Regions from separate parts of the Streptomyces sp. NPDC048484 genome, predicted to be linked through region 3. Evidence: riboswitches for the same ligand, from Rfam matches in the RefSeq annotation. Region 3 holds a riboswitch; each other region holds the start of a gene.
What was found. Region 3 has a riboswitch for cobalamin ahead of AB0D14_RS32325 (cobalamin biosynthesis protein). Riboswitches for the same ligand answer to the same signal wherever they lie in the genome.

Region 1: linked by a shared signal. The riboswitch ahead of metE (5-methyltetrahydropteroyltriglutamate--homocysteine S-methyltransferase) and the one ahead of AB0D14_RS32325 (cobalamin biosynthesis protein) in region 3 are both predicted to bind cobalamin.
Region 2: linked by a shared signal. The riboswitch ahead of AB0D14_RS03755 (ABC transporter substrate-binding protein) and the one ahead of AB0D14_RS32325 (cobalamin biosynthesis protein) in region 3 are both predicted to bind cobalamin.

Annotation. Positions count from the first base shown of each region.
Region 1 covers NZ_JBEZJY010000022.1:30,813-34,080, forward strand. Annotated here, with positions in the region: gene metE (5-methyltetrahydropteroyltriglutamate--homocysteine S-methyltransferase) at 1-1,721, opposite strand, end outside; cobalamin riboswitch at 1,906-2,058, opposite strand; gene AB0D14_RS22620 (ATP-binding protein) at 2,470-3,268, shown strand, end outside.
Region 2 covers NZ_JBEZJY010000003.1:97,281-100,548, forward strand. Annotated here, with positions in the region: gene AB0D14_RS03745 (MerR family transcriptional regulator) at 1-586, shown strand, start outside; gene AB0D14_RS03750 (CoA-binding protein) at 695-1,102, opposite strand; cobalamin riboswitch at 1,233-1,420, shown strand; gene AB0D14_RS03755 (ABC transporter substrate-binding protein) at 1,488-2,522, shown strand; gene AB0D14_RS03760 (iron chelate uptake ABC transporter family permease subunit) at 2,558-3,268, shown strand, end outside.
Region 3 covers NZ_JBEZJY010000038.1:61,435-64,702, reverse strand. Annotated here, with positions in the region: gene AB0D14_RS32330 (cobyric acid synthase) at 1-238, opposite strand, end outside; gene AB0D14_RS32325 (cobalamin biosynthesis protein) at 235-1,191, opposite strand; cobalamin riboswitch at 1,328-1,461, opposite strand; gene AB0D14_RS32320 (hypothetical protein) at 1,773-1,994, opposite strand; gene AB0D14_RS32315 (inorganic phosphate transporter) at 2,007-3,242, opposite strand.

The DNA.
Region 1 (3,268 bases), on a different contig from region 3:
AGCATGGTGACGGGGCCGGTGAGCATGCCCTTGACCGGTTTGGTGGTGAGCGACTGGGCGTACGTCGTCCAGCGCACCGTCATGGGCTCAGGGCGGGAGATGTCGCCGGCCAGGATCGGCGGGCGGACGTAGCGGGTGCCGTAGGACTGGACCCAGCCGTGCTGGGTGGCGAGGTAACCGGTGAGCTGCTCGGCGAAGTACTGGACCATGTCGTTGCGTTCGGGCTCGCCGTGCACGAGCACGTCGAGGCCGGTCTTCTCCTGGAAGGAGATCACCTCGCCGATCTCGGCCCTGATGCGCTCCTCGTACCCGGCACGGTCGATCCGCCCCGCGCGCAGGTCGGCCCGTGCGGTGCGCAGTTCCGTGGTCTGGGGGAAGGAGCCGATGGTGGTGGTCGGCAGCAGCGGCAGCCCGAGATGGGCGCGCTGCGCGGTGGCGCGTTCCGGGTACGGCAGGGAGCGGCGGACGTCGGCGTCTGTGACGGCGGCGGCGCGGGCTCGTACGGCGGGATCGCGGGTGATCGCCGAGTCGGCGCGGGAGGCCAGGTCGGCCCGGTTGGCGGCGAGTTCGGCTGCGATCGTGTCGGTGCCGCACGCGAGTCCCCTGGCGAGGGTGACGATCTCGGCGGTCTTCTGGCGGGCGAAGGCGAGCCAACGCAGGATCTGCGGCGCGGTGTCGCGCTCGGCGGTGGCGTCGAGAGGGACGTGGAGGAGGGAGCAGGAGGCGGCCACGTCGACCCGGTCGGCCAGCCCGAGCAGGGTGCCGAGGGTGGTGAGGGACCTCTCCAGGTCGTTGACCCAGATGTTGCGGCCGTTGACGACGCCGGCGATCAGGCGTTTGCCGGGCAGGCCGCCCACGGCGGCGAGCGCGTCCAGGTTGGCGGCCGCCGTCTCGGTGAAGTCCAGGGCGAGACCCTCGACCGGGGCCTTGGCCAGCACCGGCAGGGCGGCACCGAGCCGGCCGAAGTAGGAGGCGACCAGGAGCTTCGGGCGGTCGGCCGGGGCGCCGAGGTCGCGGTAGGCGCGGGTCGCGGCGTTCAGCTCGGCGGGTGTGCGGTCCTGCACCAGAGCCGGTTCGTCGAGCTGCACCCACTCGGCGCCTGCGGCGCGCAGATCGGCGAGGATCTCGGCGTACACGGGCAGCAGCCGGTCGAGGAGGGTGAGCGGGTCGAAGTCGGCGGCAACACCCGGCGCCGGCTTGGAGAGCAGCAGATAGGTGACGGGTCCGACGAGGACGGGGCGGGAGTTGAGGCCGAGGGTGATGGCTTCGCGGAGCTCGGCGACCTGCTTGGCGGAGTCCGCCGCGAAGACGGTGTCCGGGCCCAACTCGGGTACCAGGTAGTGGTAGTTGGTGTCGAACCACTTGGTCATTTCCAGCGGCGCCACGTCCTGGGTGCCGCGTGCCATGGCGAAGTAGCCGTCCAGTGCGTCGGCCTCGACGGCGGCGCGGTGGCGTTCGGGGATCGCACCGACCATGACGCTGGCGTCGAGGACATGGTCGTAGTAGGAGAAGTCACCGGTGGGGACCTCGTGGACGCCGGCCGCGGCCAGCTGCTGCCAGTTCGCCCGGCGCAGTTCGGCGGCGGTGGTCCGGAGGGCGTCGGCGCCGACGCGGCCCTTCCAGTAGCCCTCGATCGCCTTCTTCAGTTCCCGGTTCGGGCCTTGGCGGGGGTAGCCGTACACGGTGGCCCGTGCTGCCGCGGCTGCGGACTTCGCTGTCACGGAAATCTCCTTCGCGAGATATCTCCCTGGGATCCCGGGACGGGACGCGAGCGCGAAGGGGTGACGAACCGGCCGGAAACCAAACCGCCTGGCACAGCACGGTCGTCCGCCCGATCTGTACGTCGACCCGCCCACGAGGTCACCGGGATGTCCGCGCACGAGGGGTCGCACGCGGGCAGCGGGCAGGTCTTCGGACTTGCGAGCACGTCCTCCCTACGGAGGACACCTACTGGCCGTCGCTTCCCAGACCCTGTTCGTCGGGTCCAGTGCGTGTGACGGCGGTCGTTCCCGCTCACCGCTGCGGGGCAGTCCCGGATTCCCACCGGGTTCCCTCTTACGACGCGTCCCGCCTGGCGGACGGGGGCGAACCAGCTGCGTCGGCCAGCCTAGGGGGCGGAACCCCTCCGGGGGAAACCCTGCTCGTATGGCGGATGGTGCGGGTCGGGGGAGCAGGGGTGGGGGCAGCGGTCCAGCGGCATCGGAGCGAGGTGATGCGGGCCTCCACGGGGGTATCACACTACCTCCACCGGAACTCACGTCTGTTGGGTGCCAACAGTGCGCGCACAAGCCAGACTTGACGGGGTGTCATGGTCTGCCGGTGATACGATTTCGGGCACATGCCAAGTGGGTTTTCTCCTCGATGATGCCTGCAGCCAAGGGTCCTCCGGGTGGTGATTGCTGCCCGCAGCCGAGGGCGCGCATGGATAGATCCCGGGGGCTGAACTCCAGTCGCTCTAAAGAGAGTCACATGACGAATTTTTGGCAGGATCCGACAGTCTGGGCGCTCGCTGCCGGCGTCCCTGTCGCGACCACGGTCGTCGTTCAGCGAAGGACGATCAGAGCGTTACGCCGTCAGAAACAGAGCCTCGAAGGTTCTATGGGCGAGCAGCGGGGCCGCAACGCTAACCTTGAATCCAGCCTCGAGGGCCTGCGGCGTGGCTACGACGACGTGGTCCGGCAGGCCAAGGAAGAGGCTGAGACCGCCACCAATACCGTACTGAAGTCCGCAATGCAGACGCTCCAGGGCCTCGCGGCGGAGCAGCAGCGGGTCATCTCCGAGCTGCAGAAAAAGCACGGCGATTCGGCCATCCTGCAGGATCTGCTGGACGTCGACCACATGAACGCCCAGTTCAACAGGCGCGCACAGTCCATTGCCGTACTGTGCGGAGGATGGCTTGGCAGGCAGCGGGAGGCGGCATCCGTCTATGACGTGATCCGCGGAGCCATGAGCCGGATCCGGCACTACCAACGCGTCGACGTCCTCTCGCAGGTGGACTCCGCAGTGACCAGTCGCACAGTCGAGCCGATCGCCCTGGCGGTGGCTGAACTGCTCGACAACGCCACCAAATACTCAGCACCCACATCCATGGTCGAGATCAACGTGCGGAGCGTGCCCGCGGGCGTCTGCATTGTGATCGATGACGCAGGTGTCGGGATGAGTGAGGAAGAGAAGACGAACGCCTCGGTCCTCTTGTCCGGTGAGTCCGCGGTGAGCGTCTCCGAGCTCGGCAACCCTCCCAAGTTCGGCTTCGCGGTCATCGGTGCGC
Region 2 (3,268 bases), on a different contig from region 3:
ATCGAAACGTGGTTCGACCGCTGAGGAGACAGCACTGATGAACCGGTTGGCACGGCTTTCCGCCGCCGAACGCAAGCAGATCATCGACGAGTTCAAGGAGGAGGTGTTCGGCAGTCTCGACGTCGGCCCGCACCTGCGTGACCGCCTGCGCACCTTCAGCATCGAACTGCCCGACGACCCCACACCCGATCAGGTCGACGCCTGGATCGAACTGGCCGAGCTGGTGCGGGACCCCGGTTTCCGGGCCCGGATGCGCACCATGCTGGAGCTGAGTACCCCGGTCCCCGGGCAGAGCCGTCCCCCCGGGGCGTCCATCTGGTGGGGCAAGCAGGTCGTGCAGACCGTCGCGGAGGCCAGAGAACGCGGGATCGGCCCTGAAGGACCGGCAGCGGCCGAAGTGCTGTCCAAGCTGTTCGGCGACGCCGATCGGGCCGCCGTGCTGTTGTGCCTGGAGGCCGGGATCGAGGCGGGGGCGGAACGCTACCGCAGGCTCGTCGCCCGCGTGCGCGGACAGTATGCGTTTCCCGACGCGACCGAGGAGCTGGAGTGGCTGACGCGAGCCCTGCATGCCGCGGACCAAGCCTGACCGGCCGTGCCGATCTGCTTGGCCTTCGGTTTCGAGCCCCTCGGGCTGGCAGAGGTCGACGTGTCGACGTGTCGATGACCGTCCGCACTGCTCGTCCCCAGGCAGGCCCTAACGCAGGGAATTGAGTTCGATCGCCGGGCAGCGGTCCATGACCATGTCGAGGCCGGCCGCGCGGGTGCGCTCGTAGCCGGCCTCGTCGATCACGCCGAGCTGGAACCAGACCGCCTTGGCGCCGATGGCGACGGCCTCGTCGGCGACGGAGCCGGCGAGGCCGCTGTTGATGAACACGTCGACGACGTCGACTGCGAAGGGGATCTCTGCCAGGGAGGCGTATCCCTTCTCCCCGTGGACGGTCTCGGCCTTCGGATGGACCGGGATCACGCGCTTGCCGTAGCGCTGGAGCACCTGCGCGACGCCGTACGCGGCCCGCCGTTCGTTCGACGAGAGGCCGACGACGGCCCAGGTGTCGCCGAGTTCGGTGAGGATCTTGCGGATCGTTGCCGGATCGCCGTACACGGTGAGCCTCCAGGAAATGCGGTAAGGGCTGCTGCGCCGGACAACAGCGCACACCGCGCGGTGATTCCCGGCGCCGCGGCCCGCCGCCGACAGGTCCGCGAAGCCGGGGTCGGTGTGGCGAAAGTCGCCGTGATAGCTTGCCGAAGCCAGTCGAACCCATGTACGTGGGTCAGGGAATCCGGTGGAAATCCGGAGCTGACGCGCAGCGGTGAGGGTGACGGGCGGGGCATCGGCCACTGGATCGACACGACGGTCCGGGAAGGCGCCTCGTCCGGGTGAACCCGAGTCCGAAGACCTGCTGGCGGCCTCCGTGGTCCCGAGACGGCGGGGGAGCACCCGTACGACCGGGCTCCGCGTTCGAGCCCTCGACGTCTGAGGAACTTCCGTGCCCATCGCACGCCCCGCCCGCCCGGCCGTCCTGCTCCTTTGCGGAGTCATGTGCGCAGTCATGCTGCTGACCGGCTGCGGTGCGACCGACCCGCCCGACGTGGACTCCGAGGCCGCCGTCACTCTGGACAACTGCGGTCACACCGTACGGGTGGAGTCCCCGCCCCGACGGGCGGTCTCCCTCAACCAGGGCACCGCCGAGATCATGCTCTCGCTGGGCCTCGCCGACCGCATGGCCGGCACCGCCACCTGGACCGACCCGGTGATGAAGGGCCTGGAGAAGGCCAACGCGAGGGTGAAGCGGATCGCCGACAACACCCCCTCCTTCGAACGGGTCCTGGACGCCGACCCCGACTTCGTCGCCGCCTCGTTCGAGTCCACACTCGGCAAGGGAGGCGTCGCCACCCGGGAGCAGTTCGAGAAGCTCGGCGTGCCCGCTTACGTCTCGCCCTCCGACTGCGCGGGCAAGGACAACACCGGCGACGGCGACGGCGCCCGGAGCAAGCCGCTCGGCTTCGACGCCGTCTACCGCGAGATACGTGATCTGGCCGAGGTGTTCGGCGTGGAGGAGCGGGGCGACAAGCTGGTCGCCGAGCTGCGGCAGCGCGTGAAGAAGGCCACGTCGGGCATCGACGCCTCGGACGTCTCCCTCCTGTACTGGTTCGCCAACTCGGAATCGCCCTACATGGCGGGCTGCTGTGGATCCCCCGGCATGATCACCCGGGCGTTCGACGCGAAGAACGTCTTCGACGACACCCACGAGGAATGGCCCCAGATCAACTGGGAGACGGTGGCCGACCGCGACCCCGACGTCCTCGTCATCGGCGATCTGACCCGCAAGTCGCAGACCGCCGAGTCCGCGAAGAGGAAGATCGAGTTCCTGGAGACCGACCCGGTCACCAAGAACATGACCGCCGTCAAGAAGAAGCGGTACGTCCTGCTCAGCGGGCAGGCCCTGAACCCGACCATCCGTACCGTCGAGGGTGTCGAGCAAGTCGCTGCCGCCCTGCGGGAGTTCGGGCTCACGGGGTGACACGCCCGCGCGTGGGGCTGCTCTACGCGGCCGGAATGGCCCTGCTCGTGGCATCCGTCGCCTTCGCGATCACCATCGGCCCCGCGGACATCCGCGTCGGTGACGTGTGGGCCGTGGTCGCGTCCCATCTCGGCTGGGGGAGTACGGAGCTGAGCCCCATCCGGGACGGGATCGTCTGGCAGCTGCGACTGCCGCGCACCCTCCTGGCCGCCGTCTGCGGGGCCGGACTCGCCGTGTGCGGCGCGGTGATGCAGTCCCTGCTGCGCAACCCGCTCGCCGACCCGTTCGTCCTCGGGGTGTCCTCGGGCGCCTCGACCGGCGCGGTCGTCGTGGTCGTCCTCGGGGCCGGCGGAGGACTGGTGTCGGTCTCCGCCGGCGCGTTCCTCGGTGCGCTTCTCTCGTTCGGGCTCGTTCTGCTGCTCAGTCACACCCTCGGCGGGACGACGGACCGGGTGGTGCTGAGCGGTGTCGCCGCGATGCAGCTCTTCTCCGCGCTCACCTCCTTCGTGGTGATGACCGCCGCCGACGCCGAGACCACCCGTGGAGTCCTGTTCTGGCTGCTCGGCTCGCTGGGCGGGGTCGGCTGGACCGACGTCTGGGTCTGCCTCGCGGTGCTGGCGGTCACGCTGGCGGTCTGCCTGGCGTACGCGCGCACGCTCGACGCGTTCGCCTTCGGCCAGGACGCCGCCGCGAACCTCGGGGTGTCCGTGGCGCGTACACGTCTGGTGCTGCTGTGCGCGACGGCC
Region 3 (3,268 bases):
TGGCCTGCGCGCGCCCGATCTCGGCGCCCTCCCGCGTCACGAACGAGTTCAGCGACATGTTCTGCGCCTTGAACGGCGCGACCTTGACGCCGCGGCGCGCCAGCCACCGGCAGATCCCGGCGGTCACCACGCTCTTGCCCGCGTCGGAGGTGGTACCGGCGACGAGCAGTCCGCCACCGAGCCCCCCGCCCGGGCCCGTGCCCTGTCCTCCGCGTCCTCCGCCCAGTCTCCCGCTCATGACGTACGCCCTTTCCTGGTGAGCGATGTGACGAGCAGCCGCCCGGCGACACCGGCGCCCAGCGCGAGCAGGCTCACGCGGCCGGAGAGCCGGACGGACCGTTCGATGTCCCCGACCCGCACGGCCCGCCCCGGACCGTTGAGGACCGGCCGGTGCTCGACCCGTCCCGCGTACGAGAGCGTGCCGCCGAGCCGCACACCGAGCGCCCCCGCGAACGAGGCCTCGACGGGTCCGGCGTTGGGGCTCGGATGCTTGGCGGCGTCCGTACGCCAGGCGCGGACCGCTCCCCGTGGATCACCGCCGGCGACGGCCGCGAGGGCTGCCGTCAGCCTGGCCCCGGGCCATCCCGCGAGGTCGTCGAGCCGCGCCGAGGCCCAGCCGTACCGCCGGTGGCGGGCCGACCTGTGTCCGACCATGGCGTCCAGCGTGTTGACGGCCCGGAACCCCACCAGACCGGGTACGCCCGCGACCGCGCCCCACACCAGGGCGCCCACCACGGCGTCGGAGGTGTTCTCGGCGACCGACTCGACGACGGCCCGGGCGATCCCGTCGGCGTCCAGTGCCTGCGGGTCCCGCCCGCACAGATGCGGCAGCCGCTCGCGGGCCGCCTCGATGTCCCCGGCGGCCAGTGCCCCGCCGACGGCCCGGGCCTCCCGCCCGAGGGAGGTCCCCCCGACGACGGCCCACGTGGCGGCGGCGGTCAGTGCGACGGACGCGGCACGAGAGGTGCGGACGCAGCGGTCGGCGGCCAGGCCGAGGGCGACGGCGCCGCCCGCGCACACGGCGGTGTGCAGCGCGCCCCATCCCCGGTGGTCCCGCCACAGGACCCGCTCCACGGCTCCGGCGGCACGGCCGAACGCGGCGACCGGATGCCCCCGGCGGGGATCGCCGAGCAGCAGGTCACCGAGGAGGCCGGCGGCGGCGCCGTACGCGAAGTCGCGATCGGCACGCACCGGTTCAGCCCGCCGCTACGTAGGGCGTGACCCTCGTAACCCTCTTGACTCTCGTAACCCTCGTGCTGGGCACACTGGTCCACAACAGGCGGCCGCGCATGGCGATTTGTCCTCACTCAGGGTGTCCACGCCCTGGTTCGACGAGACCGACGACGAGAGTTCCTGGCTCCCGGGGGATGGATTCCCCGGTAACAGTGGCGGGACCGCGCCGGATTCGCACCGGCTTCCTCTTCTGCCGTCGTACATGGCCCCGGCAGTCCACCACGGCCCGAGAACACCAGTCAACTTGCTGTTGACCTGCGAAGGGAGAGTGTGCTGAGGCCCACATCCACCAGCAGGCTCTCTTTGCGGGCTGGTTGTCGCCCGCGTGGATTCCCCCGCCGGAGAGGGACTCTGGACGACAGGCTTGCGATCACCGTGTGTGACGTGCGGTACGAAGAGGAGGAATTGCGCCTGCCGGACTCGTTCGACGTCCCGTCGGGCGCGGACATGCGTCCGCCCTGCCGGGACCGCGGGTGAGGCGGCCCCGACAGGGCGGACGGTGATGCTCGGGTGTACGGCCGGCTCGACGGCCGTACCGGTCAGGCGACGATCAGATAGATCCCGTACGCCACGGCCGCCGCGCAGGCCGCGAAGCAGGCGTAGGCGCCGGTGACCGCGAGGGTCGCCGAGTCGCCCTGGGAGGCGGCCGACTCGCGCTTGGAGAGGCCGACGATGCCGAGGGTGAAGAGGCCCACGAGGGCGACGGTGGCGATGAGGCTGACTCCGAACACGGAGCCGAGGGCTGCCCAGTCGATCTTCATGAGGTTGGTTCCTTACACCGTGGCCGGACGGGCGGGCTCGGCGTCCGGGCCCGGGATGGTGGTCTTCAGTTCGTCGATCGTGGTGACCGTGCCCGTGCCCGTGGGAGGCGGGGTGACCGCGGCGATCGCGGTGGTCACGACGCCGGCGGGCTCGTCGTTGACGTTGTCGACGGTGACGGGCTGGCGGCGGGACAGGGTCCAGATGACCCCGGAGCCCGCGATCAGCAGCGCGCCGGTGAGGACGATGCCCCAGGTGCCCTGCTTGGTGAGGAACTCGGCGCCCGCGCCGACCAGGCCGGCGGCCGGGAGGGTGAGGCCCCAGGCGATGAACATGCGGGTCGCGGTCGACCAGCGGACGACACCACCCTTGCGGCCCAGGCCCGAGCCCATCACGGCGCCGGAGCAGGACTGGGTGGTGGAGAGGGAGAAGCCGAGGTGCGAGGAGGCCAGGATGACGGTCGCGGCACTGGTCTGGGCGGCGAAGCCCTGCGGCGGCGCGAGATCGGTGAGGCCCTTGCCCATGGTGCGGATGATGCGCCAGCCGCCCAGGTAGGTGCCGAGCGCGATGGCGATTCCGGCCGAGACGATGACCCACAGGGGAGGATTCGACCCGGGCGAGAGCACACCGCCGGTGACCAGGGCGAGGGTGATGATGCCCATGGTCTTCTGCGCGTCGTTCGTGCCGTGGGCCAGTGAGACCAGCCCCGCGGAGGTGATCTGACCGGCGCGGTAGCCCTTGGAAGTCGCCTTCTCGCCGGCCCGGTTGCTGATCCTGTACGTCAGCCGGGTGGCGAGCATCGCGGCGAGTCCGGCCACCAGGGGCGCGGCGACCGCGGGGATCAGGACCTTGGTGATCACGGTCGCCCCGTTCACCGACGACCAGCCCGCCGACATCACCGCGGCGCCGATCAGGCCGCCGAAGAGGGCGTGGGACGAGCTGGAGGGCAGACCCAGGAGCCAGGTCAGGAGATTCCACAGAATGGCGCCGACGAGCGCCGCGAAGATCACCTCGGTGCGGAGGCCCTCTTCGTTGACGATGCCGCCGGAGATGGTCTTGGCGACCTCCACGGAGAGGAACGCACCGACGAGGTTCAGCACGGCGGACATGGCCACCGCCGTCTTGGGCTTCAGAGCGCCGGTCGAGATGGTCGTCGCCATCGCGTTGGCAGTGTCGTGGAAACCGTTCGTGAAATCGAACACGAGAGCGGTAACGATCACGATTCCGAGGAGGAGCGTGATGTGTTCCATTTACCCAGGCTTCTGTTGGACGACAG